4 regions of the Paraclostridium dentum genome follow, and region 3 is predicted to be linked to each of the others. Evidence: riboswitches for the same ligand, from Rfam matches in the RefSeq annotation. Region 3 holds a riboswitch; each other region holds the start of a gene.
The links. A riboswitch is a leader RNA that binds a small molecule or an ion and turns the genes downstream of it on or off. The one in region 3 is predicted to bind cyclic di-GMP.

Region 1: another riboswitch for cyclic di-GMP. It lies ahead of ACN6I1_RS13665 (YwmB family TATA-box binding protein); the one in region 3 lies ahead of ACN6I1_RS09410 (SpaA isopeptide-forming pilin-related protein).
Region 2: another riboswitch for cyclic di-GMP. It lies ahead of ACN6I1_RS10855 (BsaA family SipW-dependent biofilm matrix protein); the one in region 3 lies ahead of ACN6I1_RS09410 (SpaA isopeptide-forming pilin-related protein).
Region 4: another riboswitch for cyclic di-GMP. It lies ahead of flgB (flagellar basal body rod protein FlgB); the one in region 3 lies ahead of ACN6I1_RS09410 (SpaA isopeptide-forming pilin-related protein).

What each region holds. Positions count from the first base shown of each region.
Region 1 is NZ_CP183813.1:2,938,595-2,946,477, reverse strand. Features, by position in the region: gene ACN6I1_RS13690 (3-methyl-2-oxobutanoate dehydrogenase subunit VorB) at 1-566, shown strand, start outside; gene ACN6I1_RS13685 (thiamine pyrophosphate-dependent enzyme) at 566-1,318, shown strand; gene ACN6I1_RS13680 (2-oxoacid:acceptor oxidoreductase family protein) at 1,320-1,880, shown strand; gene glmM (phosphoglucosamine mutase) at 2,055-3,401, shown strand; gene glmS (glutamine--fructose-6-phosphate transaminase (isomerizing)) at 3,644-5,470, shown strand; cyclic di-GMP riboswitch class II at 5,698-5,781, shown strand; gene ACN6I1_RS13665 (YwmB family TATA-box binding protein) at 5,946-6,692, shown strand; gene murA (UDP-N-acetylglucosamine 1-carboxyvinyltransferase) at 6,711-7,883, shown strand, end outside.
Region 2 is NZ_CP183813.1:2,353,254-2,361,136, forward strand. Features, by position in the region: gene ACN6I1_RS10835 (vWA domain-containing protein) at 1-318, opposite strand, end outside; gene ACN6I1_RS10840 (LPXTG cell wall anchor domain-containing protein) at 353-1,084, opposite strand; gene ACN6I1_RS10845 (BsaA family SipW-dependent biofilm matrix protein) at 1,121-1,813, opposite strand; gene ACN6I1_RS10850 (signal peptidase I) at 1,879-2,454, opposite strand; gene ACN6I1_RS10855 (BsaA family SipW-dependent biofilm matrix protein) at 2,478-3,098, opposite strand; cyclic di-GMP riboswitch class II at 3,427-3,510, opposite strand; gene grdD (glycine/sarcosine/betaine reductase complex component C subunit alpha) at 4,013-5,161, opposite strand; gene grdC (glycine/sarcosine/betaine reductase complex component C subunit beta) at 5,216-6,751, opposite strand; gene grdB (glycine reductase complex selenoprotein B) at 6,884-7,883, opposite strand, start outside.
Region 3 is NZ_CP183813.1:2,061,082-2,068,964, forward strand. Features, by position in the region: gene ACN6I1_RS09400 (winged helix-turn-helix transcriptional regulator) at 1-30, shown strand, start outside; gene ACN6I1_RS09405 (class I SAM-dependent methyltransferase) at 68-1,231, opposite strand; gene ACN6I1_RS09410 (SpaA isopeptide-forming pilin-related protein) at 1,414-5,337, opposite strand; cyclic di-GMP riboswitch class II at 5,391-5,474, opposite strand; cyclic di-GMP riboswitch class II at 5,514-5,597, opposite strand; cyclic di-GMP riboswitch class II at 5,637-5,720, opposite strand; cyclic di-GMP riboswitch class II at 5,760-5,843, opposite strand; gene ACN6I1_RS09415 (DEAD/DEAH box helicase) at 5,888-7,339, opposite strand; gene ACN6I1_RS09420 (hypothetical protein) at 7,460-7,883, shown strand, end outside.
Region 4 is NZ_CP183813.1:2,263,947-2,271,829, reverse strand. Features, by position in the region: gene ACN6I1_RS10445 (CDP-glycerol glycerophosphotransferase family protein) at 1-1,458, shown strand, start outside; gene ACN6I1_RS10440 (2-C-methyl-D-erythritol 4-phosphate cytidylyltransferase) at 1,455-2,171, shown strand; gene ACN6I1_RS10435 (alcohol dehydrogenase catalytic domain-containing protein) at 2,168-3,187, shown strand; gene ACN6I1_RS10430 (hypothetical protein) at 3,206-4,675, shown strand; cyclic di-GMP riboswitch class I at 4,876-4,962, shown strand; gene flgB (flagellar basal body rod protein FlgB) at 5,301-5,627, shown strand; gene flgC (flagellar basal body rod protein FlgC) at 5,632-6,036, shown strand; gene fliE (flagellar hook-basal body complex protein FliE) at 6,049-6,363, shown strand; gene fliF (flagellar basal-body MS-ring/collar protein FliF) at 6,387-7,883, shown strand, end outside.

The sequences.
Region 1 (7,883 bases), 880 kb from region 3:
GTCAAATGATGGAACCAGTAGAATTTAATAAGCCTAAAACAAGAGAATTAGCTCCAAAAACTTGGGCTAGTGTTGGAACTAAAATGGAGAGAAAACCAAATATAATAAACTCTTTATACTTAGATCCAAAATCTCTAGAAGATCACTGTATAAATTTAGATGCTAAATATAAAGAAATAGAAAAAAATGAAACTGCATATGAAATGTACAAAACAGAGGATGCTGAAATAGTATTCGTAGCATACGGAACTACTTCAAGAATCGTTAAAAATACAATAGAAAGTTTAAGAGAAGAAGGTATAAAAGCAGGTCTTATAAGACCTAAAACTTTATGGCCATTCCCATTTGAAGCATTTAATCAAATACCAGAAGCTAAGAACTTATTAACAGTAGAAATGAGTACTGGACAAATGGTAGAGGATGTTAGACTAGCTATAGAAGGTAGATTACCTGTTCACTTCTATGGAAGAACAGGTGGTATGATACCATCACCAGCAGAAATAGCTGCAAAAGCTAAAGAAATAGTAGAACAATCTCAACAAGTTGCTATGGGAGGTGCTAGATAATGACACTTGTATTCAAGAAAACTCAAGGATTAACAGATAACCAAACACACTACTGTCCAGGATGTACACATGGTATAATCCATAGATTAGTAGGAGAAGTATTAGAAGAACTAGATGTATTAGGAGATACTATAGGGGTTGCTCCTGTTGGATGTTCAGTTTTAGCATACAATTACTTTAACTGTGACATGCAAGAGGCTTCTCATGGTAGAGCACCAGCTGTTGCTACAGGTATAAAAAGAGTTCATCCAGATAAAGTAGTATTTACTTATCAAGGAGATGGAGACTTAGCATCTATAGGAACTGCTGAGATAGTTCATGCTGCTGCAAGAGGAGAAAAATTTACAACAATATTTGTAAATAATGCTATATATGGTATGACAGGTGGCCAAATGGCTCCAACAACTTTATTAGGTCAAAAAGCTACTACAGCTCAAAGTGGAAGAGATATAAACTTACAAGGAGCTCCTATAAGAATGGTTGAAATGTTAGGAACTTTAGATAGAGCTGTATTTGTAGAGAGAGTTTCTGTAGATACTCCTGCTAATGTAAGAAAAGCTAAAAAAGCTATAAAGAAAGCTTTTGAAGTTCAATTAGCTGGATTAGGATTTGGTATAGTAGAAGTATTATCAACTTGTCCTACAAACTGGGGATTAACTCCTCAAGATTCATTACAATGGCTAAGAGATAATATGATGCCATACTATCCAATAGGAAATATTAAAGATGTTAAAGTTGAGGAGGCGAAGTAATATGGCTACAGAAAGAGTAATATGTGCAGGATTTGGTGGTCAAGGTGTTATGTCTATGGGACAATTACTTACTTATGCAGGAATGCTTGAGAAAAAGGAAGTTTCATGGTTACCATCATATGGACCAGAAATGCGTGGAGGAACTGCTAACTGTTCAGTAACAATTTCTGATACTCCAGTAGGATCACCAGTTATAACTGATGATGCAACTTGTGCTATAGTTATGAACTTACCTTCACTTGATAAATTTGAAAAAGATGTTGTTCCTGGGGGTAAAATACTAGTGAACAGTTCATTAATAGAGAAAAAAGTTGAAAGAACAGATGTAAAAACTTACTACATACAAGCTAATGAATTAGCTTTAGAACTTGGAAATCCAAGAGTTGCTAACATGATAATGTTAGGAGCATACTTAGAGTTAAATAAATGTGTGGAAGTAGATTCTGTATTAGAAGCATTTAAAAAAGTTTTCGGTCCAAGTAAAGAAAAATTTGTTCCATTAAACAAAGCAGCTTTACTAAAAGGTGCTGAAGCAGTTAAATCTCAAGAAGCGCTTGCATAGTCGCAAAATGTCATGTTTGTTTAATTAATGACACAAAAGAGACAATAGTGTAAATACTATTGTCTTTTTTTGTGAAACATATTAAAATAACAATTATGAACTAAAGACCTGTATTGAACATAGTATAAAACTGTGATATATTAGAGTCTTATTGCTGGAAGGAGTTTTTTTAAAATGAGAAAATATTTTGGAACTGACGGAGTAAGAGGAATAGCTAATACAGAGCTTAACTGCGAGCTAGCATATAAACTAGGTAGAGCAGGAGGGTATGTTTTAACTAAAGGTAAAGATAAGGTTAAGGTTGTAGTTGGTAAAGATACAAGAGTATCTGGAGATATGCTAGAATCAGCCCTTATAGCTGGACTTATGTCAGTTGGATGTGATATTATAACTGTTGGTGTAATACCAACTCCAGGAGTTGCATACTTAACGAAGCATTACAATGCAGATTGTGGAGTAGTTATATCAGCATCTCACAACCCAGTAGAATATAATGGAATAAAATTCTTTAATGAACATGGATATAAACTTGATGATTCTATTGAGCTTGAAATAGAGTCATATATAGATGATATAGAAAAAGTAGAAGTACATCCAACTGGAGATAAAGTTGGTAAAAAGATACACGAACATGATGCTGTAAGAGATTATGTTGATTACTTAAAGACTATAGTAAATATAGATTTTAATGGATTAAAAGTTGTGTTAGATTGTGCGAATGGAGCTGCATATAAAGTTGCCCCAATGGTATTTGAAGAATTAGGTGCAGATGTAGTAGCTATAAATAATACACCAGATGGAAATAACATAAATGATAAATGTGGATCAACACACCCAGAGGGTCTTCAAGAAGCTATATTAAAAAATAAAGCTGATTTAGGACTTGCATATGATGGGGATGCAGATAGACTAATAGCTGTAAATGAAAAGGGTCAAATTGTAGATGGTGACCATATAATGATATTAAGTGCAATATATTTAAAGAAGCACAACAAGTTAGCTAAAGATACTTTAGTTGTTACAGTTATGAGTAATATAGGATTAGTTATAGCTGCAAAAGAAAACAACATAAATCTAGCAACAACAGCTGTAGGAGACAGATATGTTTTAGAGGAAATGAAAAACAGTGGATATAATTTAGGTGGAGAGCAATCAGGTCATATGATTTTCTTAGATTATAATACGACTGGAGATGGAACTTTAAGTTCTTTAGTTTTGGCTCAAATAGTTAAAGAAGAAGGTAAAACTTTATCAGAACTTGCAGCAGTAATGAATCAATATCCACAAGTATTAGTTAATGCTAGAATAAAAAATGAAAATAAAAATAGATATATGGAAATACCAGAAATTAAAGCTGAAATAGAAAGAATAGAAAAACTAATGGACGGATGTGGAAGAGTCTTAATAAGACCATCAGGAACAGAGCCATTAGTAAGAGTTATGTTAGAGGGTAAAGATGAAGGTCAACTAAAAGAATTAGCTACAAATTTAGCTAATTTAATACAAGAGAAATTATCATAATTTCAGAAGTAAATACTAAGATTAAGTCTTAGTATTTACTTTGCAAGCGCCAGAACTTAGTAAAATCTAAGTTGACGAGGACAGAGTTTATCGAATTGTCGGCGGATACTCTGCGGTGTGTTTACCATCGGAAGACTTTTACAAACCGTATAAGTGATTATATGTACAAAAAAAAGTTTATGTAAACTGACCTGAATCTTAAAAATATATAAAATAATAATATTTTTAGGAGGACACAAATTATGTGTGGTATAGTTGGATATTTAGGAAATAGAATGGCGACAGAAGTTTTAGTAGAAGGACTATCAAAGCTTGAATACAGAGGGTATGATTCTGCAGGTGTTGCTATAAATACAGGAAATGAGTTAGAAATAAGAAAATTTAAAGGAAGATTAGCTGTTTTAGCAGAGGATCTAGAAAAGAACCCTATAAATGGAGGTTTAGGAATAGGACATACAAGATGGGCAACTCATGGAGAGCCATCAGATGTTAATTCACATCCTCACTTTAATATGGATAGAACAATAGCTGTAGTTCACAATGGAATTATAGAAAACTATATGGAATTAAAAGAAGAATTACAAGCTGAAGGTGTAAAATTCTTATCTCAAACAGATACAGAAGTAGTAGCACATTTAGTTGATAAATATTATGAAGGTAATTTATTAGATGCAGTATATAAAGCTACTCAAAGATTAAGAGGAGCATATGCACTAGGTGTTATATGTAAAGATAATAATCAAGAATTAGTATCAGTTAGAAAAGATAGTCCTTTAGTTGTGGGACTTGGAGATGGAGAAAACTTTATAGCGTCAGATATACCTGCAATATTAAAATATACAAGAAATGTATATTTCTTAGAAAATGGTGAATTTGTTCATATAGTAGGAGATAAAGTTACTATATTAAATGAAAATAGAGAAGTAGTAAATAAAGAAGTTAATGAAATTACTTGGGATGTTGAAGCTGCATCTAAAGGTGGATACGAACATTTCATGTTAAAAGAAATATATGAACAACCTAATGGAGTAAAAGAAACATTAGTAAGAAGATTAAATGAAAACGGAGAAATCCATTTAGATGATATAAAGATGACTAAAGAAGATTTAGACAATATAAATAGAGTTTATATAGTAGCGTGTGGAACTGCTTATCATGCTGGACTTATAGGAAAATTCGCTATAGAAAAATTTGCTAAGATACCAGTTATAACAGATATAGCATCAGAATTTAGATATAGAGATCCATTTATAGATGATAAGACACTATTAATATTAGTAAGTCAATCAGGAGAAACTGCAGACACTTTAGCTTCTTTAAGATATGCTAAAGAAAGAGGAGCTAGAATATTATCAGTAACTAACGTTGTTGGATCTTCAATTGCAAGGGAATCAGACGATGTATTCTATACTTGGGCAGGACCTGAAATATCAGTTGCATCAACTAAGGCATATACAACTCAATTAGTATCATTCTATATGATAGCTTTAGACTTTGCTATAAAGAAAGGTACTATAACTAGAGAGTACTATAATGAAATGATAGAAAAACTAAAAGAAATGCCTTCAAAGGTTGAAGAAGCTTTAAAACAAGAAGATCATATAAAAGAAATTGCTAAGACTTTAAAAGAAAAACACAGTGCATTCTACTTAGGTAGAGGATTAGATTATAATATAGCTATGGAAGGTGCTTTAAAAATAAAAGAAATATCATATATACATGCAGAAGCATTTGCTGCAGGTGAGTTAAAGCATGGAACTATAGCATTAATAGAAAAAGGAACTCCTGTAGTTGCTATAGCTTCTCAAGGAGAGTTATTTGAAAAAATGGTTTCTAACATGGAAGAAGTTAGAGCAAGAGGAGCATATGTAATTGCTGTAGCTCAAGAGAAAAATAAAGAAGTTGAAAAATCTGCTGATGAAGTGATCTATATACCTAATGTTGAGGATGTATTATCAAGCATATTAACAGTTTTACCACTTCAATTATTATCTTACTATGTTGCAGTTGAAAGAGGTTGCGATGTAGATAAGCCAAGAAACTTAGCTAAATCAGTTACTGTTGAATAATAACAATCAAAGGTGATATCTCAATTTTGTATTGAGAATCACCTTTTTAAACTTTATGTATAATTTTATATACAATACTAATTTAAGATACTGACTAATTAACTAAATCTTAAAAATAGTGATTTGAAGCTTTTGAGAGTATAAGATAGGGTAAATCTAAATGAAACTCATACGAAAGCTTAAAAGCGCCAAATTTAGTCTCTAATGCGCAATTAAATATATTTCATAATGAATTGAGAAGCGAAGAACTATATCCTATATGTGGGCATCTTGGATATATGGAGTTATTGATGCAACCGGCTACACTTAAAATATAAGTATAGCTTTTTTATTGTGTAAAATTATATATAATTTAATATGTATAGAAAAAATTATAATAATATATTAAAATATTTTTGGAATCATGAATAGTATAACCAACCAATTTTTGTTAATACTTTATAGTATAAAACTGGAAATATGGGGAGGTAATACTATGAAAAAAATATTAGTGAGTATAAGTTTGATATTTATATTTTTATTAGGGATAGTTTTGTTCTATGGAGAATCAGAAGCTGAAATAAAGAATAATGGATATAATCAACTAGTAAATACTTTTGAAAGTATAGATAGTAATTTTAAATTTTATAATATGAAAGCTAATGCATATTTAGATAAATCTTTAGAAAAAGAAGAGATGAAAAATATTTGCATGGAAATAATTTCTAACTTAGGGCTTGAGGAATCTAATTTAAAATGGATTGAAAGTAAAAAGGATACTCAAACTCAGGTATATGCACAGATAGATGAAAAAGATAGAAATATATCTATCATTGTCGCTAATAAAGGTAAAAATGAGTCATATATTATAGTTGACATATTAGAAAATAAAGTATATAAAGATATAGTGGATATTTATACAGTTGTAGAAAATACTCTAAATTTGTATTGCAAAAAAGTCGATATTTATACATGTATGGCTGGAGAGTATAAAAAAAAGTTACAACTACACAAATATGATGATATTTTGAAAAAAATATTATATAATATGAATGCTAAAGAAATAGATAGGGTTGAAGAAGAAAACTTTATGTCGGTAACAGCTTTTAGTAAATTGATTAAAACTGATTACCTTGAATATTTGGGAAATAAGGTAAATTTAAATATAGGAATTAGGTATAGCGAAAACGAAGAAAAAACTATGATTTACGTAGCTACACCTATAATAAAATTAGATTATTAGTGTGAGGAGAAAAGTGAAATGGCAAAAATTTTAGTTAAGAAGAGTAATCCACTTGTAGGAAGTGTTAAAATAGATGGGGCAAAAAATGCAGTATTACCAATAATAGCAGCAACTTTATTAGCGGATGGAAAATCAGTGTTAAAAGGGGTTCCTAACTTAAAAGATGTACATGTAATATCTGACTTATTAAGACATTTAGGTGCTGAGGTTGAATATAAGGATTGTACATTAACAGTAGATGCAAGTAATATAAAGACTTGTGAAGCTCCATATGAGCTTGTAAGAAAGATGAGAGCATCATTCTTAGTAATGGGACCACTACTTGCTAGATTTAACCATACAAAGATATCTATGCCAGGAGGATGTGCAATAGGAACTAGACCTATAGATTTACATCTAAAAGGATTTAAGGCATTAGGAGCTAATGTAATAATAGATCATGGATTTGTGGAGGCTAATACGGAGAAATTAGTAGGAAGTAAGTTATACTTAGACTTCCCATCAGTAGGAGCTACAGAAAATATAATGATGGCTGCTGCTTTAGCAGAAGGTACTACTATAGTAGAAAATGCTGCAGAAGAACCAGAAATAGTTGATTTAGCAAACTTCTTAAATGAAATGGGAGCTGACGTAAAAGGGGCAGGAACTAACACAATAAGAATAAAAGGAGTTAAGTCACTTAAAGGTGCTGAACATACAGTTATACCAGATAGAATAGAAGCAGCTACATATATGGTTGCAGCAGCTATGACAAAAGGAGATATAACTATAGACAATGTAATTATGGAACATTTAAAGCCTGTTGTAGCTAAATTAAAAGAGGCTGGATGTGAAATAATAGATATGGATAATTCTGTGAGAGTCAAAGGACCTGAGGTATTAAAGCCAATAGATATCAAGACATTACCACACCCAGGGTTCCCAACAGATGTTCAAGCTCAATTTATGGCTATGGCTACTGTAGCAAATGGAACGGGAGTAGTTATAGAAACTGTATTTGAAAATAGATTTATGCACGTTGCAGAGTTCAATAGAATGGGCGCTAATATAAAAATAGAAGGTAGAAGTGCTATTGTTTCAGGTGTAGATCAATTACATGGATCAACAGTAAAAGCAACAGATTTAAGAGCTGGAGCTGCGTTAATTTTATGTGGACTTATAGCTGAAGGAGTAACTGAAATAGGAGATATA
Region 2 (7,883 bases), 290 kb from region 3:
AGAAATATTCTCTGAACTTATTTCAAAGTTGTCAGATATTTTATTTTCAAAAGATGTATTTTTAATATTTACATCTTGTTCATTCCCTTTTATTTTTAAATTTACTTTCAACTGTGTATCTGATATTTTTTCAGTACTTTGTTCTAACAAAAGTTTATTATCCAATGTATGTATTGGATTTTCGCTTGCTACTTCCTTAATAGTTAAATTGTTTGTTTCTTGAGCATATGAAGTAGATTTACCTTCAATATTTCCTAAGCTTGATATAATCAACATTGTTAGTACCATTATACAAGATACTAATCTATTTTTTTTCATTTAATGTTCCTCCACACTCCTTGCCTAAACATATTTACTTTTTAGAGTTCTTGTTTTTTCTACTAATTAATAAAAGTAAAATACTAGTTATCCCTAATATTACATATATAAAAATCCCGTCTTCTCCTGTTTTTGGCGATTCACTCCACATGTCATCTTCATCTGATTCTAAATCATTTGGATATTGATCTGTTTTGTCTTTGTTGTCGACTTTATCTGATTTATCTACAGTTTCTTTATCATTATCATTACTTTCCTCTTCACTTCTAACTGCTGTAAATATCCAATCTATCTGAGCAGACTTGTTTTTATATTCATTTCCTGTAGATGCTCCATCTAATTTAACTTCCGCAATAAGATTTTCTTCCTGCCCTGGATTAAATACTCCTAAACTAATACCTTTGGTTAATTTATCTTCTCCATTAACTGCTTCATCATATATAACTTCATCTTTATATGAAATTTTTAAATCTAGTTTATCTAAAAGATCATATTCTTCTTTCGGGCTTACTCGTTCTGCCCTTAAGAAAAGTTCGTATGGATATTTATGCTTATTTTTAATTTCTAAAGTTCTTCTTATATAATCTCCTGGAATCATGTTAGGATGTTGTAGAAATAAATCATCATCAGGTATGTATACTAATTCATTCGCATTTCCCAATAATTGAACATTAGGTGGAGCCAGTGTATCTGCATCCACCTTTATAGTTGTTATTATTGAAAGAAGTGAAGTGACTACTAAAATTTTTCTTAGACAGCTTTTCACATTCTCACTCCTTTATTAGATTTTTTAATTTTAATCTTAGTTATTTTTATTTGGCTCTTTAGAATCCGTTGCAGCTACAGCCCCTTGTTTTTGTAATTCATCTAATTTTTCAAGTAATCCACTGTCTTTAGCCCAATCTTTATATGCATCATTTGAAGCTTGTATAGAAGTAGCATCAATATCTATGTCAAAACCTAATCCTCTGTACTCATTTCCTGATTCCTTATCTAATGTTACAGAATCAAGTAATGTATTAGTCCATCCTTCCGGTCCTATTTTTCCCATGTAGTAATAGTATCCATCTTTTCCAGCAAACCAAGTTCCATTAGTTTTGCTTTCATTTAAATTTTTAGTAAAGTTTAATATTATTTTATTAGTTTCTAATTTTTGTCCATTTACTTCTTTTATTTCTTTTCTAACTTCATTTCCACTACCATCTTTTGTTACTTCTACAAATTTAGGTGTAAGTTTAACTCTTACAAATTGGTCGTATGTTGTAGTATTGCTTACTTGTACATCTTTATTTACATTATCCCCTGGAAGCATGTTTGTAGGTTTTTCAAATTCCTCAATTATTTTTATTCCACTCCCATTATTATCTTTATTTGATGCTGTGTTAAAAGTATTAGTTGCTTTATCTTGAGATGTAAACCATGCAAGTGTTCCCCCTGCTACCCCTACTGTAAGTACCCCTGCTACTGCTAAAGCTTGAATTTTCTTTTTATGCATATTAACCCCTCCAAAATTAAATATTTACTCAATCTATGTAATCAGCTATTACTGTTACAGTTATTTTATGCATCCGCTTTTTCTTTTTCTTTACTTTGTCTTTCTTCTTCATCTATAGATTTTAGTTTTTTTCTAAGATTGCTACCTATAGCACTTAATGCTGTTATTGCAAATATTCCTACTATAATTAGCGATAGGTGTGACTTCATCCATGACATAATAGTTCCAACTTTCGGTATGCATTTAACAACCTTACCTACAACTGCTTTTGATTCTACTGGATTTTGATCTTGCACATTATTTGCATCACCTTGTGTTATGTATTTTATTCCTGCTCCATCTTTTATAACTTCTTTTACTCTATGTGTTGTTATATTTCCTGAATTTTCACTTTTAAATGTTATTACATCCCCTACATTTATTTGTTCAGGTGGTAATTCTTTAGCTATTACTAAATCCCCAACCATTATTGAAGGTTGCATACTTCCTGTCATTACTGTAAAAAACTTATGTCCCATTATAGTTGGCTGTTTTCCCTCTTTTACAGACTTTACCATAATAAATGATATGGATAATAAAGATATTAGAACTACATAAAAAAGTATATTTCCTATTTTTTTAAACATTTTTTTGTTTTCCATAGTATATTCTCCCTGAAATTTTTTTACCTAGTACATAAATTTTCTAGCATTTTATGTATTCCTTGATTTTCAATATTGTTCCAAGTTTTTTTATATGCATCCTTTGTAGCTTGCACAGCCTCTGCTTTTACATCTACTATCAAAGTCTTATTTTTATATCTTTCTTTTAATTCTTCCGGAATGTTCGCACTTACTGATTTTAATATTTGCTCTGTTTCTTTGTTCTTTGCAACCATAGTGTTATAGTAATAATAATTGTCGTTGCCATAGATCCATTTATTATTTTTTATCGTATTTTGATTTGCTATTATATTATTAGTTTCATAGTTTAAAGTTACTAAATTAGTATCTCCTGGCCATGCATTTCCTTTTTCATCTACCCATCTAGGGATTATCGATACTCTTATAAGTGCCGGTGATGTACTATTATTTTTTATTTTTACTGCTTTGCTATATTCATCTCCATCCCAATCCTTAGGTGGTGTAAACTTTTCACTTACTTCTATATTTATATCCCCCAAATTTAATGTATTGGTTACTTTATCTTTGGATGTCAAACTTGCATATGATATCTTTTGAACGGTGACGACACATATTAATAAAAGTATAGCTATTGCTCCAACTTTAATTCTTTTTCTACTCATTTAACTCTCCTTAATTTTTCATAATAACTAAAAATTCACTTTGCTTTATTGTGTAGATTCTCCACAAACTCTTAGTAAATACAACATTTTTAGCATAAAAATTCGCTTTGCTCATGTCGCTCAAATTTCATGTCGTCAACGTCCACTCGGTAAACTCGTGTCCCGTTACTCAAACGACTTCGTCCGTTGCTCAAAAAGCTTTTTTATGCTCAAAACATATAATATTTATATAACTAATTTTTATAGATTCTCCACAAATTCTTAGTAAATACAACATTTTTAGCATAAAAAAGGCTATTTAAATGATAAAAGTAATTTTTTACTTATATCTTTAAATAGCCGGTTGCACTATTAGCTCCATATGTTTCAAGTGCCCATATACAAAACATATTTCATAGCCTCTATATTTAAACCTATTAAATTTCTTTTTAATTTATTCTTCTTTTTTATTATACTGAAAAATATCCCTTAAAACACCCTTAATCGTTTTCCATTTTTTTACATTTTATTTAATTAATTTACTGTTTACATTGTTTTTCAACTTTTTTAATTTATATTTTAAATATTATTAATTCAATAAATTAAATTATACATTATTGCGACATTTTCACTATTTTTTTGACACAAATTGATAAGTCGATACTCATTTTAATTTATTGTAATTTTGAAAAAACATCCCAAAAAAGACTGAGTTGTCAGTTAAGTGTAGGATTTGTGTGTATATTGCAGCGACATTTACATATCATTTCCACAAAAAAAGACTGAGTTGTAGGTTTGAATGGGATTGAACTTTATGTTGCAGCGACATTTACAAGCATATTCTCAGCTTGTATGGAGCAAAACATAATTTCAATCCCATTCCTCCCACTAACTCAGTCTTCAAACTACTTCCATGGCAAGGATTCGTTTTTTAATTATTTAGCAGTATAACCTGCATCTAGAAGCATCTTAACACACGCTTCTCCTTTTCCGTCAGCAACAAGAACTATAGGACCCGTACATCCCATACCACTTTCTGCATAAATTCCATTTTTCCATAAAACTTTAACCGCATCTTCTAAATCCATTATATCTACACCAGATATTTGATGAGTAACAACTTCTTTGGCCGGCATAGCTACTTCCTCATCATTATCTTTCTTAACTTCTTTCTTAGTTAAAGCAGCTATAATATCGTCATATTTAGCATTTTTAACATTTTTAAATTCATCTTTTGATACCTTAGTAACATCACCTTTAACAACGTCATAAGCGTATCTTAATGCATTTGCAACAACTGGAGAACCAGATGCTCTAGATAATATTAATATCTTTCTATCATAGTCTTCACCTACACCAGGACCATATCCAAATCCTTGAGCTTCATAATCTCCACCAGTAGTAAATGAAGAGAATACTTTCATAAATATATTTCCACTTAAAGTATCAGTAACCATAACATCTGGAGCACCACATAATAAGTCATTTCCTCTCATTACGCAACCACCATCTGCTCTAACTGATTCAGCAAAAGATATATCATATCCATTTGCTTGTAAATCTTTTAAAGCTTTTTCTACTTGTCTAGCACCGTCAACATTTAATATACCAACAGTAGGGTTTTTGATTCCTATAGACTTAGCTGTAGATATACCGTAAACAGCATTTCTAACCATAGCTTCTATTCTGTTTGTAGCACTTGTTCCTGTAGTAGTAGCAAGTATCATTTCTTTTCCTCTACCTGGAGTTATAACTCTACCAACTGTAGAAACTCCTATAGGGAAGTTGTAATGCATAGTTACACAAGCATCTATGTAACCTGAATCTAATAATTCTTCCATTTTAGAATGCATTTCGCTTTCTTCATTAACTTCAACAACCTCAAGTTCAGTTTCAACTTTAGGTCCTATTAAAACTATATCAAATAAATTTGACTTAGCTAGGTGAGCACCTTTAACTAAATTTTCAGTTCCATGCTCACTACCTAATGTAGTCAAACCAATTCTAACTTTTTTACCAAATTCGCCGCTTTCAATAGCATTTGCTATATCTAAAAAAGTTTCGGCTATAATCTTTTTAGGCATAACCAGATCTCCCCTCAAAATGAATTTTTATAAAATTCTATACGTCTTCTATTCCTACTCTTCTATTAACATATCTTGAGCTAATTTTTTCATAGATTCAGCTATAATTTTCTTGATTTCTTCTTTAGATACTGCAGCTGCTTCTTCCTCTACACCTTGATTTCTCTCAACTATGAAAGAAACTCCATCGAATAAGTTAGTCATTCTTCCTAAGAATAAACTTCCCTTACCAACTACCATAGCTCTGTTTTTATCTCCAGAAGTTAAATCATCTATACCAAATCCTATATATGGAACTCCTGAAGGTATATGTCCTTGAGTTGGAGCCCAACCTGGTATACCTTTTTCGCTTACAAAATTCTTTAATTCTTTCTTTTCTAAGTCTCCACGCTTAACAGCAAGAGCACCTATCATTTTATAGTTAGCTTCTGGAACATCCCCAGCTCCAGCAGGCTTAGTTATATCTGGATTTTGCATTTCAACTGAGTAAACATCAACATCAGTTATTTTTAAGTTAGCTCTATCAAGTCCACTAGTTATTAATGCAGTCATAACAGCTTGTGGAGAAGATCCAGTTCCAACACTATGTTTTCCTGTTAAATCAGTTCTTATTATTGGGTTTACTCCATCGTTTTCAGAAACTAAAACAGCAAATCCTCCAACAACGTCTTCTAATACTGGAAGACCTTTTTTAACGTGGTCTTTAGCATTCATTCCAAGTTTAGCACTAGCTCCACCTGCAACTACCATAACATTTTTATATATTCCTGATTTAACAAGTGCAGCTGCATTTATTAAAGCATGAGTAGGTCCAGCACAGAAACCTCTTGTATCTGATCCTGAAGCATTTTGAAGTCCAGCCATTTCAGCTATAGCCTTAGCAAAGTTTCCTCCACCTCTTTGGTTCATATCTCCACAAGCTTCTTCTGAACATTCTATTACATAATCTATATCCAATGGATTAACATTTTCTTTTCTTATTAATTGTACTGCAGCCACCACTCCTGAAGCTTTTACAACTAAGTTTTCAAACATTGTATGTGCGTTTAAGTTAACGTCAACATCATGAGCTCTCTTAACATATCCAACTAATTGATCATTATGGTATAATCCTTCAGCATGGTGTGAATCTATTAATTCATTTGCATCATCTATATTATCACCTTTAAGCTTTCCAAAGAATGGAGCTAGCTCTGGGTAGTTCTTTTCAAAGTTAGGTCTTATATTGTTAACGAAATCTTCTTTTAATTTAACTAAGTCAAAAGCATCGCATATTTGCATCATTGCTAAAAATTCATCTTGTGGCATTATTTCTCCACGCTTACCATCTCTTTTTCCTTCCATTTTGTATTCGCACCATGGAAGAGCTATTTCTCTTAATTCTTCTGGTCTATTGTTTCCTATGTAAACTTGGTTTGGTATATAATTTACTACTTCTTCATAACTTCTTATATGATTAGTAACTTCTTTTAAAAATTCTGATTCTGGATGTGTTTCTCTCTCAACAGCACAAGTAGTACCATTTTTAACTATCATATCTGGTGTGTGAACTAAAATATAACTAGCACCTTTTAAAACTGGAAATGTCATAATATTTACCCCCAATGTATATATGTTATTATTTTTACTTGAATTCTATTATGATAAAAGACTGGATGACTTTATAAAAAATAGGTGGGAAAATAACCCACCTATTTAGTTTTAACTTTATTTAATTCAATATTAAGCGTTAGCCATTATATCCTTTAAAGTTATATCTTTTTCAAATACTGTTTGACCATCAACTTCAGTAGCTAATGCAACTAAGCATTTTTCAACTAATTTTCTTCTTAAAGCTTTTTCCTCAGCTGGATCTAACTTAGGATTACCAAGAGGATGAGGTATAGCTATAGCTGGAACTATTCTGTTAGCTCCAACAGTTAAAGATATAGGTACTACTGTACAGATATGAACAACTGGAAGACCAGCTCTTTCTATCTCTTTTACCATCGTTGCACCGCAACGAGTACAAGTACCTCAAGTAGATGTTAGTATTACAGCGTCAACGCCTGCAGCTATTAACTTTTGAGCGTATTCAGCAGCAAACTTCTTAGAACTTGCAACAGCAGTTCCGTTACCTGTAGTTGTATAGAAGAACTCATGTAAAGAACCTATAGCTCCTTCTCTTTCTAAGTCTCTTAAAACATCTACTGGTAAAACTCTATCTGAGTCTAAGTTACAATAAACTGGGTCGAATCCACCATGAGCAGTTTCGTAAGTTTCTTCAGTTAAATCGTCAACTCCTGCTATAGAATATTCACCGTATTTAGATGCAGAAGAAGATTCTATTCTATCTGGATTTCCTTTAGGAACTATACCACCAGAAGTAACTAGAGCTATTTTAGCTTTAGATAAATCTTTTATAGCTGGTTGTGGATCAACTCTATCAAAGTTTGGCATTGGATATTCAGTTACGAAATCCTCACCTTTTATTTTCTTTAATAACATATCTACAGCTCTCTTAGAACCTCTTTCTTTAGCGAAGTAGTTAACTCTTACTCCTCTTTCTATATAACCTTCTTCAGCTGGAGATCCTATTTCTTCTCCATTAGCTAACTTCTTAGCTAATGTAGCTATTTTTGGAAGAGCCTTTCTCATACCAGCAGCAGAGTCAGATGTTGATACTATATATAAATCTTTCTTGAACATATCTGCTCCTGGATTTTCAATGTACATTCCTGTT
Region 3 (7,883 bases):
AGTCTTGGAGATAAGTATTTCGATATATAAAAAGGAATCAATTAAGATAATTGATTCCTTTTTCTCTTTATATTAATTTATCTTCTTTTAATAATTTTAGTAAAGTTGGATTTAAATTAAACTCTTTTATAAGATTATCAACTTCTTTCATTGCTCTCTCTTTCTTTTCTTGTGAAATAGAACCTTTAGAAGCTCTTATTAAAATATTTTTAGGGGAATGTGCTATATCTATAAATTCAAGAATTTGTGTTTTATATCCCAATGCTTCTAATAAATTTCCTCTAACCGCATCTGTCATAAGAGCTGATACTCTTTCCTTTATAATCCCATACTTAGTTAACATCGAAAACTCATCAGAATTTATCTGTTCATTAAATTCATGCTGACAACAAGGCACTGAGAAAATCATTTTTGTATTCCACTTCACAGCATTATAAAGTGCATAATCTGTAGCTGTATCACATGCATGTAAAGTTATAACCATATCCACATTATCAGTGTACTTATATCCATTTATATCTCCAAGTTCAAATTTTAAATTTTCATAATTATATTTTTGAGCTATATCATTACATTTCTTTATAACATCTGCTTTTAAATCTAAACCAATCATTTTTACATTTATTTTTTTTATTTCAACAAAATAGTAGTAAAGTACAAATGTTAAATATGATTTTCCACATCCAAAATCTAGTATAGTCAATTCTTTATAATCATTTTTCTTTATCTCATCATCAATTATTTCAATAAACCTATTTATTTGTTTGTACTTATCGTATTTAGATTTAACTACTTTTCCTTCTTTTGTAAATACACCTAAATCTATTAAAGGCTGTATTAACATACCTTCTTTAAGTATATAATTTTTTTCTCTATTATGATTTTTATTTATTAAATTTTCATTATTACTTTTTTTCTTCCCTAAAAACACCTTGCCTTTTTTAGATATTTTCAAATCATAATTAGTGCTTTCAGACCAAGCAGCTACTTGTTTATAACTCTCAAAAATCATTTCAAATAATTTTGTTCCTATCATTTCTAACTCTATATTTTCATGAAAAACTTGTTTATCTGTATATTTTTCTATCTGATAGTATTCCTTATTATTTTTTTCCTTTAATTCAATATTAATTTTATTATATTTAACATCTTTATTTAGCTTATTACTAATAACAACTTTTAAAAGCTTTTCATTTGTTATTTCTTTAATCTTAATCTTTAATTCTTCCATAATGTCACACCTTATCATTTCTAATTTTAGTTTTTGATACAACAAATACTATTATATATTACAAGTCTAATAAGTTAAACTATTTTGTATAAATGTATCTATTATTATTTCAATCAATAATGTATATAAAATAAAAAGTAGAGTACTAAAATAAATTAATACTCTACTTTATTTTTAAACCTTTACTTTCTTCTTTTATTGAAAGTACTTGCTGCTAATCCTATAGTTGAAATTGTAAATAACCCTATGTACGGTAACATGCTAGTGTCATATGTTTGTGGACTACTTGAACTGTTTGATTCATAACTGCTTTTGTTATTAGATGTATTTATTTTATCTTTTTGAACATCATCCTTAACTTGATTTGAACTAGTTGTATTTTCTTCATTCTTTGAGTTTGAATCATCCTTTTTAATTTCCTCTATAACGATAGGATCATTTGTAACTATTTTACTTATTACTTGATTTTGTTCCTTTATTTCAAATAGATACAATTTATCGTCTATTTTATATCCTTCTGGTGCTTTTGTTTCTTGGTAATAGTAGTTTCCATATCCTAAGTTATCGAATTCTACTTTTCCTTCTTTATTTGTCATAGCTTTCGCTATTTCTTTTTTATTACTATCAAATATAGTAAATTCTGTGTTCGCTAATACTTTTTTACTATCCTTTGAATCGGTCTTTGTTATCTCTATTTTTCCTATTATCTTATCATCTGATACTGTCTTACTTATTACTTGATTGTTATCTTTTATTTCAAACGGATACATTTTGCTATCTATTGTGTATCCTTCTGGTGCTTTTGTTTCTTGGTAATAGTAGTTTCCATATCCTAAGTTATCGAATTCTACTTTTCCTTCTTTGTTTGTCATAGCTTTCGCTATTTCTTTTTTATTGCTATCGAATATAGTAAATTCTGTATTGGCTAATACTTTTTTACTATCTTTTGAATCTGTTTTTGTTATCTCTATTTTTCCTTTGATCTTATCGTCTGATACTGTCCTACTTATTACTTGATTGTTATCTTTTATTTCAAATGGATACATCTTGTTATCTATTGTGTACCCCTCTGGTGCTTTTGTTTCTTGGTAATAATAGTTTCCATATCCTAAGTTATCGAACTCTACTTTTCCTTCTTTGTTTGTCATAGCTTTCGCTATTTCTTTTTTATTACTATCGAATATCGTAAACTCTGTGTTCGCTAATACTTTTTTACTATCCTTTGAATCTGTTTTTGTTATCTCTATCTTTCCTTTGATCTTACCATTTGTAACTGTCTTACTTACTACTTGCTTATCTGTTTCTATCTTAAAAGCATGTTTAGTATTATCTATTGCATACCCTTCTGGTGCTTTTGTTTCTTGGTATGTATATTCTCCATATACTAAGTTGTCAAATATAATCTTACCATCTTTATCTGTTACTGCTTTTGATACTTCTTTTCCATTCTTATCAAATACTGTGAATTCTGTTCCTGGTAAGAACTTCTTAGCATCCTTTGAGTCTGTTTTTGTTATTTCTAGCTTTCCTTTTATTGCATCATCTTTTGCTACCTTGCTTATTACTTGATTGTTGTCTTTTATTTCAAATGGATACATCTTGTTATCTATTGTGTATCCTTCTGGTGCTTTTGTTTCTTGGTAATAGTAGTTTCCATATCCTAAGTTATCGAATTCTACTTTTCCTTCTTTGTTTGTCATAGCTTTCGCTATTTCTTTTTTATTACTATCGAATATAGTAAATTCTGTATTTGCTAATACTTTTTTACTATCTTTTGAATCTGTTTTTGTTATTTCTATCTTTCCTTTTATTTCATCATTTTTAACAACTAAGTTGATATCTGAATCGGAATCTAATTTTATTTCAAATTGTATAGGATCAATATTTAAAATGTATCCTTGTGGTGCCTTTTTTTCAATAGCTTTATATTTACCTGGTGAAAGCTTTAAATTAGCTATCCCGTCTTTACCTGTTGTTACACTTGTTATCTTGCTTCCACTTAAATTTTGAATTTCAAATATAGCACCTTCTAATACTTTTTTTTCATTATCTGAATCAACTTTTTTAATAGTTGCATTATGATCAGATTGTGTATTTACTATATTTCCTAAATCTACAGTAGTTCCTATTTGATTTTCATTTACACTAAACTTTATCTCTTTACTATCTAAGTTGTATCCTTTAGGAGCTTTTGTCTCTTTTAAATAATATACTCCTGGATTATCTATTGAATGTGATAAGCTTCCATTTGAATCACTCTGTAATGTAGTTATGACTTTTTTATTACTATCCATTAAATCAAAAGTTGCCCCTGAAAGTGGAGATTTTGTTACACTATCAATTTTTTTTGCAGTAAATCTATACCCTTTTTTTGTTTCAACTTTATTAGTTGTAGAGTTGTTTATCTTTGCAACATTAGTTACAGTTTTTCCATCTTCAACTTTAGAAAAGTCCGTTTTTATTTTTACTTGAAGTGGTTCTCCATACTCTATTTCTTTTTTATCATTTGTAATTTTTATAGTATTGCTTTCTTTGTCTATATTTACATTAAAGTGTTCTGGAGTATCAACTCCTAAAATTTCAACTGCTGGATCTAGCTTATCTGTTAAGTTTAAATATCCTTTATCAAAATATCCATAACAATCAAAATCTATTGTATAGTTTACTATTTGATTGTCCCCTTTTTTAAGTAATGTCTTGTCTACTTTTTTTCTTGCATTTATAGCCCCTGCATTCATTTCGTATCTTACAACATTTTGAACATCTTTAGATGTGTTGTCATAACTTAATTTTGCTTTATTTGTGTAAGCCTTTTGTCTCTGTGTAACTTCTAAGTCATAATAAATTAAATAATGCTTATCTGTATTCCCTATATTAACAGTTAGCTTATTATTTTCAAATTTTATCTTATCTTTCATTTTATCTGTTACCCATTCAAAGTTATCAGAGATATCATATGTACCTACCATAATACTTCCATCTACTAATTTCATTCCATCTGGAATGTTATCTTCAATAATTGCATTTGTTACACTTTGATTATTAGGGTTTATATCAAGTGTATACTTAACCTTATTGTCATTAAGATTTACTATATTTATTGTATTTCCATTTTCATCTTTTGCTGTCTCATTTGTTCTACTATATTTAGTTAACATTTTACCATCGTCTTTAGGTTTTACTATTGCTTTTGATGATAACGTTTCATCATGTTTAATTAAATTAACAATATTATCATAGCGTTGCATATTTTGTCTTATTATAACGCTATAACTTACTCTATATTTGTTGTAAGTAGTTCCAAAATTTACATTAACTGAATTATTTTGAGTATTTATTTTGCTTTGAAAATCCCCTGTAACATCTTTCTCTGGTTGTCCATATTGTATTTCATAAACTTTTACAGAATCTTTTACTAACTCCATTCCTTCAGGAAGAGTGTCTTTTATATAAGCATTATACATATTTGCATATTTTTCATTTACATATACACTGTATTTAACTTTTTTTCCTATGACAGGATTGTTTATATTGTTTATTAATGTTCCATTTTCATAACCATCATATCCATCTGGATTGTCAACAGTTTTATAAACTTGTCTATCAGTTACAGTTGGTGGATCTACTGGTACTTTTTCATCTGGGGGAACTATTTCCACATCAATATATTGAACTGTCCCATTTAAATTAACTTCAACTCTTTGTGTTGTATTGGTTTCAACATCTTTAGCTGTAGCCTTTACACTCATGTATCCACCTATTGCATCATTTGCACCTTCACTAAACACAGCTGTAACAGTTGTGCCATCTACAGTTACATTTTTAAAATGTTCTGGCGGATATTTAGGCTGAATATTTTCAAACACATCAGGCAATTTAAATGTTATTGTATCTCCAGCTTTTATACTCCCTGGTCCATTTAACGCCTCATAATTTAGATTAAATTCAACTTGTTCCCCTGATTCCAATTTTGTCTTGCTACTCGTTAATGTCAGCTTAACATTATTGTTTTCAGCAAATACTGTCATCCCTGGAGATATAATGTTTAGTATTAAGTTCAATATTACAATCATACTAAGCATTCTATACTTTTTTTTCGTTCTCACAAAATCACCTCATCTTAATTTTTTATAAAAAAAAACTATACTTATAATTAATTTATAAATATAGCCGGTTGCACCACTGACTCCATATACCCCAGGTGCCCACATACAGGGTATACTTCTTTGTCTCTATTTTTTCAATTTTTATAACCCAAATAAAAAAGGCTATATTTATATTCAATAAATATAGCCGGTTGCACCACTAACTCCGTATATCCCAGGTGCCCACATACAGAATATACTTCTTCGTTTCTATTTTTTCAATTTTTATAACCCAAATAAAAAAGGCTATATTTATATTCAATAAATATAGCCGGTTGCACCACTAACTCCGTATATCCCAGGTGCCCACATACAGAACATACTTCTTCGTTTCTATTTTTTCAATTTTTATAACCCAAATAAAAAAGGCTATATTTATATTCAATAAATATAGCCGGTTGCACCACTAACTCCGTATATCCCAGGTGCCCACATACAGAATATACTTCTTCGTTTCTATTTTTTTAATTAACCTACGTAATTTTAGCATATTTTGACATTTTTTGCAATATTATATCTTATTATCTCTTCTTACTTTTACTAATTTTTTCTTTATATTTATTTGGTTATAGTCTTTCAAGAATTTCTCACCTTTATAATTTAATAAGTCAACATATGAATACAGATCATGAACTTCAATTACTCCTATATCTTCATTGGTTATTCCTTTTATATTGCTAAATGTCCCTACTATATCTATAATTCTTATTTTTTTCTTTTTACCCGCATTTAAATATATTCTTGTTACTTCACTGTGAATTTTTTCTTTATTATGTACTTTCCTTCTGTTTTTGAAAATTGCCGCTGATTTTTGTTCAAACTCATATTTGCCACTTTTTATTTTATCACTTGTTGTATCTTCTAAAACATCGATATCATACCCTATATATTCTTTTATTTCATCTATATATTTTTTATCTTTATCACTTACTATAGTCACTGCTTTCCCATATCGATCATGCCTTCCAGTCCTACCTATTCGATGCACATAATTCTCCTTATCCCTAGGAACATCATAATTTATTACTAAAGATATATCGTCTATGTGAATACCTCTGCTAGCTACATCTGTACTTACTAATACATTATATTTTCCATTTTTTAAATCTTTAATTGTGAATATTCTTTTATCTTGAGACATATCACCATGTAATTGTTCTACTAAAAACTTATCTTTTTTCATCTTTCTATATAATTCAGATACTCTATCTTTGGTGTTCAAGAATATGATTGTGGTTTCAGGTTTTAAAGTATATATAATATTTCTTAAAGTTTCATATCGATTTTCATCATTAGAGTACACCAAATTTTCTTCTATTTTATTTTTGAAAATGCAATTTTCATCAATAATAATTTGATTATATTTTCCCATATACATTTCGCATATATGGCTTATTTCTTTACCTATCGTAGCTGAAAATAATCCAGTAGTAGCCTTTGTAGGAATATTGTTAAATATAAATCTCATATCATCTACAAAACCTTTATTTAACATTTTATCAGCCTCATCTATAATAAAATATTCTAACTGTTTTAAACTTATTGTCCCTCTATTTATATGATCAATTATTCTTCCAGGAGTTGCTACCACTATATGTACTCTCTGCTTCAACTCAAAAATTTGCTCTTTTATTGGCTGTTTCCCAAATATAGCGCTACATCTGATTTTCTTTAACCTTCCTATATTTGAAATTTCATCTTTTACTTGAAGAGCCAATTCTCTTGTTGGGACTACTATTAATGCTTGTATGTTGTTATTTTCAATATTTATATTCTCACATATAGGAATTCCAAAACTAGCTGTTTTACCACTTCCGGTTCTTGATTTAACTACAATATTTTCTTTATTTAAAAGTTTTGGAACCACTTCTTCCTGAACTTTTGACGGTTCTAAGTATCCCATGTTAAAAAGCGCTTTAGTTATATATTTATTCAAATTAAATTTTCTAAAATTATTGTCCATTTTACCACCTTATTTTACTAAATTAAATTTTTATAGCTATTTATTATATCACACATCAGAACTAATATTACTTTTTTAACATATATTATATAATCGCTTTGATTTAGGAGGTGAATATATTTGTGTAGTCAAAAGGATTTTTTTAAATATTTGACATTTATGCTAAACAACTCTAACTTACCCAAAAATACCATAAATAATTATTTAAAAAATATTAGCTTTTTAAATAGTGAACTACAAATAATTTCAAGAAATAAGCCTAACTCATCAGATGAATACTATGTTAATTTAGACCTAAAATCAAATTTAAAAAATGCAATGTCTATAGAGAATAAACAAATCCATAAATTTCTAAAAAATAAAAATCAATTTGATAGAAATAATCTATATTTTAGTTTAGCTAGTTTTAATTTATATAACAGTATTTACAATAGCCTTTATTCTAGAAATGAATTTACATCTAAAGAATTATATTACTGTACAAAATTTGATACCCAAAGTAATACTGTAAATCTAATAATTAATAGCTTAAAAGAATCAAGTG
Region 4 (7,883 bases), 200 kb from region 3:
AGTAAAGTTGATTATAAAAATTTTGACTTGGTAGAATATATAGGTTCTAAGTTTTTGGATGTAGATAGTGAATATATAGAGTTACTATCAAATGAAAGTATATGCGAGGATTGGGCATATATTAAAAATAATTATGTGATTACGAACAAAGAAATATTAACTATAGATGAATTTTTAAACTGTAAAGATAGCTATAAGCTTGAAGTTTTAGTGCCGTATGATGTTAATTACATAGATTCTATTAGACACTTAGCTTCAAAAGGGCTAAAAAAATGTTTTGTAATACTATCTTCAAATAAAAAACTTAAATTAATTGAAATTGAAGAAAGTATTATGGAGAATTTAAGCAATAAGCACCACGAAAGAACAATAACATTAAATAAATTTAATGCAGCAGATTCTAATATACATGCACTTATAAAATATATGCCTGAAAAATATAAGGAGATATACAAACTAAACATAATATATGGAAGAGATGTATTTGAATTAGAAAATATAGTAAAGGTGCCATTGGTATCGAGCTTAACTGTATCAGGGTTTAATACATTTGTAAACTATCCTAAATTTACATATAACGTAGATGTAGGTCATGGATCTTTATCTTTTAAAGCGGCAGGACTTATGGATAAAAAGAATAAAAACTTTGCCTTTACACCAGATGAGTATGAAAAAATAGATAAAGTTTGTATAACGTCTAATATGAATATGCTAACTCTTAGCTCTATGGCGGCTATACCTGAAGATAAATATATAATTACTGGAAATCCAAGGACAGATACTTTATTAAAGACTAATGGATTAGAAAATTTAGAAAAGCTTTTGGGAAAAAACTTTTCTAATAAAAAAATAATATTCAATATGCCTACTTTTCATGTTCATGAAAACACTGGGCTGGCAAGTGGGGATAAAAACCTTACAGACGTTATAAAAATAAAAAACTTTGATTATGATAGATTTGACAAGTTTTTAGAAGAAAATAATATGATCTGTATAGCAAAAGTACATCATGCAGAAGAACGAACTGTTGGCAATAAAAATCAAGGTAGAGAATTAAAAAATTTAATATTTATATCAAATAATGATTTAGATAAGCATAGGCTAGATTTATATGAAATATTAAATTGTGCAGATATATTAATAACGGATTACTCAAGTATATATGGAGATTTTTTATTTATGAACAAACCATCTATATTTATAAATACAGATATAGATCAATATAGAAAAGAAAAAGGAATACTTTTAGAACCATATGAATTTTGGACAGCAGGGCCTAAGGTTAAAGATCAGGAAAAATTAGAGATTGAATTATTAAAAAGTCTAGAAGAAGAAAATTATTACGGTGAAAAAAGACTTGAATTAAGAGATTTATTCTATAAATATAAAGATGATAATGCAACTTTAAGAGTTTGGGATTTTATCGATAATACAATTTTTAGGGAGAATACAAAATGATTTATGCAGAAATTTTAGCTGGTGGAAAAGGAAGTAGAATGGGTAAAACAGATATGCCTAAACAGTTTCTAAACATAGGAAATAAGCCTATTGTTATACATACGATTGAAAGATTTTTATTAAACTATAAAATAGATAAGGTAATAGTTGTAACACCAAAAGAATGGATTGCACACACTGAAGATATAATTAGTAAACATATATTAAAAGCATACCTGGACAATATAATTATTTGTCCAGGTGGAAATGACAGAAATGAATCTATAATGAGTGGGATAAGCTATATTGAATCTAATTTTGGAATTAAAGATGATGATATAATTATAACGCATGATGCAGTTAGACCATTTTTAACACATAGAATAATAGAAGAAAACATTGAAATGGCTATTGCGTATGGAGCTACAGATACTGTTATTCCAGCAACAGATACAATAGTTGAATCTGTAAACGGTGATACAATCAGTAATATACCAATAAGGGCAAATATGTATCAAGGACAGACTCCGCAGACTTTCAATATAAAAAAACTTAAAAAACTATATAACTGTTTAAATAAAGAAGAAAAAAAGTTTTTAACTGATGCTGCAAAAATATTTGTAGTAAAAAATGAAAAAGTGAAATTAGTAATAGGAGATGTTGCAAATATAAAAATAACAACACAGTATGATTTGAAAGTTGCAAATATAATGGTAGGTGATAGTATATCATGATAAATAGACTATATAAACTTATATCACCAGGACAATTTGTAGTGGATTTTGAAGAAGTTGATTTAAGTGGAGAAAAAATAATAATAAGACCTGAAAAATTATCAATTTGTGCAGCTGACCAAAGATATTATACAGGAAAAAGAGAAAGATCTGTGCTAAGCAAAAAATTACCTATGGCCCTTATACATGAAGGTGTTGGAAGAGTAATTTATGATAATAAAGGAGAATTTAAACCTGGAGATAAGGTTGTAATGATTCCAACTACACCCATTGAAAAAGACGAATTTATAAGTGAGAATTACTTAAAATCAAGTAAATTTAGATCTAGTGGATTTGATGGATTTACACAAGATTATATACTTATGGATAGAGATAGAGTTTTAAAGTATGACAATATTGATACTGATATAGCTTCTTTTATAGAATTAATTAGTGTAGCTTTTCACGCAATAAATAGATTTGAAAAAAAATCTAGTACAAAAAAAGAAACTTTAGGGATTTGGGGAGATGGGAATCTAGGGTTTATAATTTCCTTGGTTTTAAAAAATAGATATCCAGATTCTAATGTTATTGTATTTGGAAAAAATCAAGAGAAACTTAGTTTTTTTTCTTTTGTAGATGAAGTTTATAGAATAGACGAAATTCCTGAAAATCTTAAAATTGATCATGGATTTGAGGCTGTTGGAGGTGTAGGAAGTAACTTTGCTATAAATCAGATGATTGATTTAATAAACCCTGAAGGTTGTGTGATATTGTTAGGCGTATCTGAAAATCAGGTTGAAATAAATACTAGATTAATACTAGAAAAAGGATTAATTTTAATTGGAAATAGTAGAAGTACAAAAAGCGATTTTGAAGATGCTATATATTTTTTAGAAAAAAATACAAGTTGTCAAAATCATTTGCAGAAGCTAGTTTCACAGATTATAAATATAAACTCGATACAAGATTTAACTAAATCTTTTGAGAGAGATTTAGCATCTACATTTAAAACTGTTTTAAATTGGAATTTATAATATGCAAAGGATATAGATATGAATATTTATAGTAAATTAAATAAAGATTATAATTTAGAAATACATATTAGAAACAAAGGTATATTAGAATCATTAGAAAAAATTTTAAATCAACCTGATCTAAATAGTTCAGAATTGATAGATACAATAAATATTTTAGCTGATTTTATACAGTATAATGAAGTACACTATAATGAAGTTAATGAATTTATTTATTTAGCAGACTGTATAGTTTGTGTAATTGAAAATTTTAATAATGGAGAAATTAATTTAAGTTGCACATCAGAAATTATATATAAGGCTTTAAAATGTTTTATGAGTTTTTTAGAAGAGAAAGTTGAAATTGAATTAATTTTTTATGGTACAGACAAATATAAACTACTAGATAAAATTGCTAAACTTAACATAACTTATGTAACTAATATTGAAGAATATTTAAAAAATACATATGATAAATTTAAAATAAATATACTATTATATAGTGATGAAACTGCGAACTTAAAGTTGAAAGATGAATTGAATTTTAATGAAATAATATACTACGATAAAGTTATGAACTATATGTTCAACATAAGTGAAAAAATTTATTATAGTAATTATGACTATAATTATTTAACTAAATCACTGGAAAAATCTAAAGAGAGCCAAGTGGAAGCTATAGTAGTTGGAAATTCTTATCCACTAACAGGTATTATTGAAGACTTGTTAGATATAAAATCAATAAAATTGGCTTTATCAAGTCAAGATCTATATTATTCTTATAAATTAGCAAAGTTATCAATAGAAAATAATAGCAACATAAAAAAATGTATTATTGGAGCTGGATATTACTTAGTAAATCATGATTTATCTAAATCAAGAAGTGAGTATTCAGTAAACTTAGTTAAAAATACATATTATCCAATTTTAAGAGATAAGCATAATGCAACTAATGTAGAAGAAGTAGAACTATTAAATATTTCAAAAGTTATAGATAACAATAGTATTAATTATATATTTGACTTAGATATGTTAGATCTTTATTTTAAAGATTTAATATATAGAGATAATAAAGGATATTTCAATACTAACTTTACAAGAGAGATGAATAGTGCTCTTAGAGGTGTGAAATTGACTGATATTAGTGAGAATGACAAAATAAGGTTGGGAACTGAAAGAGCAAATCAACATAACAAGCTTGAAACATATAAAGAAACATATAAAGAGTATAAGGATATATTTAAATCATTTTTAACGTTTTTAAAAGACAACAAAGTAGAACCTATAATAGTAGTATTTCCAAACACTTCATATTATAAAAATTCATTGAGTCCAAACTATGAGCGTGAATTTTATTCAATAATAAATGAAATAGATAAATTATATGATATTAAGTTTGTCGATTTTTCAAAAATAGATATTTTTGATGAAGTTGATTTTATAGATTTTGATCATATGAGTGAACTAGGAGCTATAAAAATTACAAAAGAATTAAATAAATACATATAATAGTTAGAAATTTTAAAAAAACTATACAGTTTACAAATAAAATGCCGATTATTAAACTAAATGAGAAGCTTTTGCAAATTAATGTAGAATAATGAATTATTCTGTTAATAAAAAATTAAAATTTAGAATTATCCAAAATAAAAGTAAAAGCTTGAAATAAGTGATATTTTGGTATAAAATGTAAGTGTAAGTCGAAAAATGATATTTAAGGGCAAAACTAGGGAAATCTAGCTACGCAAAACTATAGGGGCTAAGGCTTTGAAAAGCTATGCTCGCCAGTTACCGAAGAGTTAATAAAACTTTTTGTTATCATTGCTAATATTAAAATTGTAAAATTAAGCAAAGAGATACTAAAAATTTTAAGAAAATCTATAAAATCATGTTAATGCATATTGGTGAAGTGTGTATATTTTTAAAATACATAAAATTTACATACACTTTTTTTATAAAGACTATCTGTGTAAAAATTCACAATGAAGTTATGATTATTATTAATTTTCTTTTCTAGTTTTGTTTTAATTTTTCAAATAAAAAATTAGTAATAATATTCTATAAAAGTGATGAACTACTCTTTCAGAGTAGTTTTTTTTAATTCTAAAAAACATTTTAAGCATTGGAGGGGAAAATGGAAGTTTACAATTTACTAAAATCAGGATTAGATGCAACAGAATTAAGAAGTAGAGTTATTGCTAATAACATTGCAAATATTAATACTCCAAATTACAAGAGAAAATATGTAGAGTTTGAAAATACACTAAAAGAGTCTATGGATAAAAATACTAAGCCTGAGATAAAAACAGATACATCATCAAAAGTCAGAGAAGATGGTAATAACATTGATTTAGAAAATGAAAAAGTTAACCAGGCGGCTACAACTCTTGAATATAACGCACTTATAACTTTGACGAATATAAAACTAGGGATGAGTAGAAGTGTAATAACAGGGAGGTAAGTAAATGAGCATTTTTTCAGGAATGAGAATAAGTGCAAGTGCACTTTCGGCAGAGCGATTAAGAATGGATGTTGTTTCATCAAACATAGCTAATATGAAAACAACTAGGACACCTGAGGGCGGAGCTTATAAACGAAAAGTGCCTGTATTTGAAGAAAATTATGATAAAAAATTAGGGATGCTAGGCGTGAAATCAGTAGCTATAGAGGAGGATAAGTCTCCACTAAGAAAATTATACGAACCAAATAACCCAGATGCAGATGCTCAAGGTTATGTGGAGTATCCAAATGTAGATATTTTAGTTGAGATGACTGATTTAATGACAGCATCTAGATCTTATGAATCAAATATAGATACATTAAATGCACAAAAAAGTATGATTTCGAAAGCTTTAGAAATAGGTAGGTAAAAGGAGTAGTTTATGAGTGGAATAAGTACTATAAATGCAATAAACAATATAGCAACAAATAACAACTTACTTACAGGAGCTAGTAACACAGGAAAAGTTGAAAAAGAAAATAACTTTGGAGATGTAATAAAAGAAGCATTAGATAAAGTTAATGATAAGCAGGTACAATCAAATCAAAAAATTCAAGACCTTATAAAAGGAGAAAATGTCTCTATGCATGATGTGATGTTGTCAGCTCAAGAAGCGCAATTGTCAATGCAGTTGATGATTGAGGTTAGAAACAAGATATATGAAGCTTATCAAGAGCTAAATAGAGTCCAATTATAACTTCATAGCAAGGAGAATTTTAAATGAATATAAAGGAATTTCCGCAAAAAACAAAAGATTTTGTGATCGTAAAAAAAGATCAATTTATTGAGCTTCCTAAAAAAAAGAAAATAATAATTGCAACTGCAATTGTGACTTTGGTTGTAGCAGGAATATTTGGAATTAATTATGCAAAATCAAATAAATATGCAGTGCTTTTTTCAGGATTAGATTCTAATGATGCTACGGTGGTAACTAAAGAGCTAGAGTCGAAAAAGGTGGAAACTAAAATAAAAGGTGATAGTATTTTAGTACCCAAGGGAGACGTAGATAAACTTAGGATGGAATTATCAAGTAATATTTCTAATGGATCTAAGGGATTTGAGTTAATGGATGGGGGATCATCATTTGGTATGACAGATGAAGAATTCCAAATTAAAAAACAAAGGATGATTCAAGGGGAAATTGAAAAAACTATAAAAGTTTTTCCTCAAGTACAAAGTGCTAGAGTTCATATAACCCAAGGAGAAGAATCTGTATTTGCGAATGAAACAGTACCTGGTAAAGCTGCTGTTTACGTAGAGTTAAGCCCTGGACAAACTTTAAAACAAGACCAAGTAATATCTATAATGTCGCTTGTTTCAGCGAGTACACAAAACGTACCAAAACAAAATGTTGAAGTAATAGATCAAAATATGAAATTATTATCAGATGGATTAATTGATGATAAAGGGAATGTACATACAAATAGCTTAAGTGAAGTTGATGAATCTATCAAAGCTGAAAAAGACTTAAGTAAAGACTTAGAAAGATCAATATTAGGTTTATTAGAACCTATATTTGGAGAAGGAAATATAAGAGCTAGTGTTAATACAGACTTAGATTTCGATTCAAGTGAAAAAACTGAACTTATAATAGATCCAAATAAAGTAATTACAAAAGAATCAAAGTCAAACAGTAAGTCGAGTGAAAGACAAAACTCAGGCGGAGCTGTAGATAATAATATGAGTAATATTAATGAAAGTGGAAAAGGAACAGATGAAGATACTCAGCAAGAAGTAGAATATCAAACTGGTAAAACGGAGACAAAAGTAATAAAAGCTAAAGGTGGCATAAACAGGATAACTGCTTCAGTTGCTATAAATGGAACACTTACTAGTGCAGAACTGAGAAATGTTGAAGGAATGGTAGCAAATGCAGTTGGTATGCAACCTAAAAGAGGAGATAGTGTTAAAGTAGTTTCTATGGGATTTGGCTCAGAAGACGAAGATACTTCTACATTTGGAGTTATAAAGAGTGCTATAAGTAAGGACAAATCATTAGGAAGGGTGTTAATTATAGCAGGTGTACTGAGTGTAATTATTTTACTTTTAATAATAGGTACAATAATTTATATGATTATAAAGAAAAAGAAAGCATCTAGTGAGCTAGATTATGTAGATGAAGAAGATGAAATAGAACTAATCAACAAAAAACTAGAAGAGTTAGAACAAAATAGATTAAATAGTAACGAAGAAGAGGATGAGGAAAATATTAGCTTA